2 linked regions of the Rhodospirillum rubrum ATCC 11170 genome follow. The protein of the gene in region 2 interacts with the protein of the main gene of each other region in a pairwise test. Links are inferred from orthologs where the notes say so. Each region holds a gene or a part of one and is shown on either strand. Other genes may lie near its edges.

Evidence for each region. Proteins that work in one complex are often made in the same cells at the same time.
Region 1: the proteins of RRU_RS03015 (region 2) and gltA interact in binary tests that used the Escherichia coli proteins (3 or more experiments, as listed by UniProt). The link is inferred for Rhodospirillum rubrum ATCC 11170 from one-to-one orthologs.

The regions. Positions count from the first base shown.
Region 1 is NC_007643.1:1,883,761-1,886,696, forward strand. The notes cover bases 61-2,924. They hold gltA (citrate synthase), read right to left. Parts: upstream 2,212-2,924; coding sequence 910-2,211; downstream 61-909. Other genes in these bases: lpxB (lipid-A-disaccharide synthase), read left to right, coding at 61-753; gltX (glutamate--tRNA ligase), read right to left, coding at 2,339-2,924. Also shown: more of lpxB, read left to right, coding at 1-60; more of gltX, read right to left, coding at 2,925-2,936.
Region 2 is NC_007643.1:684,933-687,976, forward strand. Bases 53-3,024 are described here. They hold RRU_RS03015 (diacylglycerol/lipid kinase family protein), read right to left. Parts: upstream 2,039-3,024; coding sequence 1,067-2,038; downstream 53-1,066. Other genes in these bases: RRU_RS03010 (methyl-accepting chemotaxis protein), read left to right, coding at 53-1,043; RRU_RS03020 (UDP-2,3-diacylglucosamine diphosphatase), read left to right, coding at 2,384-3,024. Outside these bases: more of RRU_RS03010, read left to right, coding at 1-52; more of RRU_RS03020, read left to right, coding at 3,025-3,044. UniProt on the Escherichia coli protein: In vitro phosphorylates phosphatidylglycerol but not diacylglycerol; the in vivo substrate is unknown.

The DNA.
Region 1 (2,936 bases), 1.2 Mb from region 2 along the record:
CCTTTGTTTGAGGCCGCCGGTCTGGCCAGCAGCCATGTCGGTCATCCGGTGATCGAAACCCCGGCCGGGGCGGGCAATGGCCCGGCCTTTCGCCAAGCCCATGATATCGCCGCCGAGGCCCCCCTGCTTGTCGTTCTGCCGGGCAGCCGGCGCGGCGAGGTGCGGCGCCTGCTGCCGGTCTTCGCCGCCGCTGTCGAGAAACTGGCCGACCGCCACCCCGATCTGCGGGTGGTTATTCCGACCCTGACCTATCTGCGCAGCTATTTGCTCGATGAAACCGCCTCCTGGCCGGTCGAGGTCAGCGTGGTCACCGGGCAAAGCGGCAAGTTCGACGCCTTCGCCGCCGCCAACGCGGCGATCGCCGCCTCGGGAACCGTCAGCCTGGAACTGGCGATGGCCGGAACCCCCCATCTCATCGCCTATCGGGTGAACGGATTGACGGCCGAGATCGCCAAGCGGCTGGTGACGGTGCGCTTCGCCGATATGGTCAACATCCTGTTGGACCGCCCGGCGATCCCCGAATTGCTCCAGACCGAATGCACCCCGGCCAAACTGGCCGAGACCGCCGAAAGGCTGATGACCGACGAAACCACGCGCCGCGACCAGCGCGCCGCCATGGCCGAAGCGGTCAGTCAGCTGGGCGGACGGGATGATCCCCCCTCGCGCCGCGCCGCCCGCCTGATCTTGTCCAAGATCGCCCTAGAGCGGGATGGCGAAAAGTGTGCGCGGTTTTCGCCTAAGATCCCGCTCTAACATTTAGATTTAGATCAGGATTCAGATTTCAGGTCGATCAGACCTGAAATCTGAATCCTGATCTAAGGCGGTGAGCCGCCGGAGAGCGGGACGATAAAAAGGCGGTCTCCTTTGTGGAGGCCGCCTTTTTTTGATCGGGAGCGAAAAGCCTTGGGTTTAGCGCTTGTCCATCGGCAGGAAGTCGCGTTTGGTGGCGCCATTGTACAGCTGGCGCGGCCGGCCGATCTTCTGGTCGGGGTCCTCGATCATTTCCTTCCACTGGCTGATCCAGCCAACGGTGCGCGCCAGGGCGAACAGGCAGGTGAACATCGAGGTCGGGATGCCGATGGCGCGGAAGATGATGCCGGAATAGAAATCGACGTTGGGATAGAGCTTCTTTTCGATGAAGTATTCGTCTTCCAGCGCGATCTTTTCCAGCCGCATGGCGATTTCAAGCAGCGGCTCGTCGACGATGCCAAGCTCGTCGAGCACTTCGTGGCAGGTCGCGGCCATGATCTTGGCGCGCGGGTCGTAATTTTTGTAAACGCGGTGACCAAAGCCCATCAGACGGAACGGATCGTTCTTGTCCTTGGCTTTCTTGACGAAGTCGTCAACGCGATCGGGGCTGCCGATCTCGGTCAGCATCTTCAGCACGGCCTCATTGGCGCCGCCATGGGCGGGGCCCCACAGCGAGGCGATGCCGGCGGCGATACAGGCGAAGGGATTGGCCCCCGACGATCCGGCCAGCCGCACGGTCGAGGTCGAGGCGTTCTGCTCGTGGTCGGCATGCAAGATCAGGATGCGGTCCATGGCGCGGGCCAGAACCGGGCTGACCTTGTATTCCTCGCACGGGGTGGCGAACATCATGTGCAGGAAGTTTTCCGCGTAGGTCAGGTTGTTGCGCGGATACATGAAGGGCTGGCCCTGGGAGTACTTATAGGCCCAGGCGGCGATCGTCGGCATCTTCGCCACCAGCCGGTGCTGGGCGATCATGCGCTGGATCGGATCGGTGATGTCGATGCTGTCGTGATAGAAGGCCGAGAGCGCCCCGACCACGCCGCACATGACGGCCATCGGATGGGCATCGCGGCGGAAGCCGTCATAGAACTTGTGCAGCTGTTCGTGGACCATCGTGTGATAGGTGATGATCTTCTCGAACTCGGTCTTCTTGGGCGCCGTCGGCAATTCGCCGCGCAGCAAAAGATAGGCGACTTCGGTAAAGTCGCAGTGCATGGCAAGGTCTTCGATGGCATAGCCACGGTGGAGCAGGATGCCGGCGTCGCCGTCGATATAGGTCACGGCGGAGGAACAGCTGCCCGTCGAGGTATAGCCCGGATCGTAGGTGAACATCCCCGTTTCCGTGTAGAACTTGCGAATATCTACCACATCGGGCCCGGTCGAACCGCTCAGGATGGGAAATTCGTAACTTTTTCCTGAGCGGTTGTCGACAAGGGTCACGGTTTGCTTGGAGTCCGTCATAGGTCATTCCCCCATGCTAGAGTGATTCTAGAAATTCGGCGGGCATCTGCGAACCCATCGGCGTGGCGCACAATACACCAAGCCCCATCACCGCGATCAATTTTTTGTTGCCCGGCGGACCTTGCTATTAGGAGTGGCTTTGGGCGTCGCGAAGACGCCCGAGAGTCTCGTCGGGGCCAAGGATTTCCATGACCTCGAAGATCGGCGGCGAGACCGTGCTGCCGGTCAGCGCCGCGCGGATGGGCTGGGCGACCTTGCCCAATTTCACCCCGCGTTCCTCGGACATTACGCGCGCGAGATTTTCCAAGGAGTCGCGCGTCCACGGGGAGAAGTCATCAAGCTTGTCGATCAGGGCGGCCAGGATCGTCCGCCCCTCGTCATCAAGGGCCTTTTCGGCCTTGGCGTCGATCGCCAAAGGGCGCGGCCGGACATAGAAGGCGGCGAGGTCGGCCAGTTCGACCAGGGTCTTGGCCCGCTCCTTCAGCCCGGCCATTCCCGCCCGCAACAGGGCATGGCCGGCGGCCGGGATGTCGAGGCCCAAGGTGGATTCGAGTCGGGGAACGAGCAGGGCGGTCAGGCGGTCGTCATCGGTTTCGCGCATATACGACCCGTTGAGCGCCGTGAGCTTCTGCATATCGAAGCGCGAGGGCGAGCGGCCGATGCTTTCCAGGCTGAACCATTCGACGGCCTGTTCGGTGGTGAACACCTCGTCGTCGCCATGGGCC
Region 2 (3,044 bases):
GGCCGATCACCCGCATGACGGCGCTGATGCACCGGCTAGCGGCGGGCGATACCGGCGTGGTGGTGACGGGAACCGAACGCGGCGACGAATTCGGCGAGATGGCCAAGGCGCTTCAGACCTTCAAGGACAACGCCCTGGCCAAGATCGCGCTGGAGGAGGAGGGCGAGAGGGCCAAACGTCAGGCCGAGGAGCGCCGCCGCGCCGATCTGGCCACCCTGGCCGACCGCTTCGAGCGTGAGATCGAAGGGCTGGTCACCCTGGTGGGGACCGCCGTCGACCAGATGACCAAGGGGGCCGGCCGGTCGGTCGAGCGCACCGAGGCCAATGCCCTTTATTCCGATCAGGCGGCGCGGACCGCCGAGGAAATGGCCGCCGATATCGGCCGGGTCGCCGAAGCCGTGGAGGAGATGGCGCGCGCCGTGACCGGCATCGGCGAGCGGGTGACGCGGGCCAATGCCATCGCCGTCGAGGGCGGCAGTTCCGCCCGCGCCGCCGTCGGCCGGGTCTCGGCCCTGGTCGGCGCGGCCGATCGCATCGGCGATGTCGTCACCCTGATCACCACCATCGCCAGCCAGACCAACCTGCTGGCCTTGAACGCGACGATCGAGGCGGCACGGGCCGGTGATGCCGGCAAGGGCTTCGCCGTGGTCGCCGGCGAGGTCAAGACCCTGGCCAATCAAACGGCGCGGGCTACCGAACAGATCGCCGAACAGGTGGCGGCCATCCAGCGCGAAACCGCCGATGCCGCCCGCGAGATCGAAAGCGTCGCCGGGGTGATCGGCGCCATCGGCGATCTCAACGCCCAGGTCGCCCAGGCCATCGGTGATCAGGGGCAAGCCGTGGCCGGGATCGGCCAGATCGTCGTCGCCACGGTCAGCGGCGCCGGCAGCTTAAGTGAAACCGCCCGGGGGGTCGCCGCCCGCTCGGCCGAGGGCGGCGAGGCGGCCCGCGCCATGGGCCGCGATGTCGCCGATCTGCACCAGCGGGTCGGCGAGCTTGGCAAGACCGTCGACGCCTTCGTCGGCTCGCTGCGCGCCGGCTGAGGTCTTGGGCGTCGCGTTCCCGTCTAGGCGGCGGGGGCGGGGACGATCAGGGATACCGGCTCGGCGGCCATGACGATATCGACGGGCATATGGGCGACCGTATCGCCATCGGCTTGCAGCGGCTGGGCGCCCTGCAGGGCGATGCGCACGCGCGTCGCCTCGATGATCTCGACATCGGGCAGGCGGGGCAGGCGGCCCATGGCCAGGGCCAGGGCATAGCGCGCCACATGGCGCAGGCCCGGGCTTTTGAGCAAGATCACCTGAAAGGTCGGGTGCGAGATGTCGGCCAAGGGCGCGGCGATGAACGGCCCGCCGTAATATTTGCCGTTGCAGACCACGGCGGTGGCGACATCGGCATGGATCGTCCGGCCGTCGGGGGTGTCGATATCGACGGCGCAAAGCGGGAAATCATAGCTGAAGGCTCGCTGAACCGTACACCAGACATAGGCCAGCTTGCCGGTCTTGCGCTTGAGGGCGAGATCGACGGTATCGACGACATGGGCGTCGAAGCCGGCGCCGGCCATCATCACGAAGCGGCGGGGACCGGCCAACGGCGTTTCGGCGCTGGCCCGCACCTCGCCCAGATACAGCTTGCGGAGAACGCCGGTGGCGATGACCTGGGCGGCCTTGCCCGGATCGCGGGGGATCCCGGCCTCGATCGCCAGCACATTGGCGGTGCCCAGCGGAATCACCCCCAGGGCCACGCCGCTTCCGGCCAAACCATTGGCAACCTCGTTGATCGTGCCGTCACCGCCGGCGGCGACCACCACATCGACATTACCGGCCAGGGCCGCCTCGCGGGCCATCAGCGTGGCGTCGCCGGGCTTGGCGGTTTCGCGCAAGCCCACCGTGCAGCCCAGTTTCTCCAGGCCAAGCAGGGTGCGGTTCAAGCGCCGCTGCTTCAGGGAACCCGCAGCCGGGTTGGCGATAATCATCACCCGCCGCTGGGCGGGGGCCGGAGCGGGGTTGGCAGGCGCAAACGGCAGGACACGCATCGGGGAGGGGGGACCTTGTCAAGGGATCAACGGGGCGGATAGGAGAAAAGGGGTGGGTAAGCTCCGCCGTCAAGGGTGTCCATGAAGGAAAAAAGACGGACTGTCGAGTCAAAGTAATGTTTCACTTTAAAGACAAGGGGGTGAATTATTTGTTTCCCGGCCGAATGAGGGTGGTCGCGGGGCGGGGGGAAGGCTAAAACCCGCTGCGGTGAACGCGATGTCTAGGGGGTGGTCATGCTCGGGGCGGTCCCGCTCAAGGGGTGGCCCGGTCCCTCAAGTCCGGCGGGCGCCGCCCCTCTCCATCGTCGATCGGCGAGCATGGAACACGGACGCGCACTGACGGCCATGACGGACTCCTCCCGGCGATATCGCGCCATCTTCCTGTCCGATATTCACTTGGGCACGCGGGGGTGCAAGGCGGACATCCTGCTTGATTTCCTCAGGCAAACCGAGTCCGAGACCCTGTATCTGGTCGGCGACATCGTTGACGGCTGGCGCCTGCGCAAGCATTGGAACTGGCCGCAATCGCACAACGACGTGGTCCAGAAGCTGCTGCGCAAGGCGCGCAAGGGGGCCCGGGTGGTGTTCATCCCGGGCAACCACGATGAATTCGCCCGCAGTTACTGCGATGCGGATTTCGGCGATATCAAGCTGATGCGCGAGGCCGTCCATCAGGCCGCCGACGGCAAGCGCTATCTGATCATTCACGGCGACGAATTCGATGGCGTGGTCAAATACGCCAAGTGGCTGGCCAAGGTGGGCGACTGGGCCTACGTCTGGCTGCTGGAGGCTAATCACTGGTTCAACGTCGTGCGCCACCGCATCGGCCTGCCCTATTGGTCGCTGTCGAAGTACCTCAAGCACAAGGTCAAGAACGCCGTCAAATACATCGACGACTTCGAGACCTCGATGGCCGAGGTTGCCCGCCTGCGCGGGATGGACGGCATCGTCTGCGGCCATATCCACCATGCCGAGATCCGGCCGATGGGGGATGTCCTCTACTGCA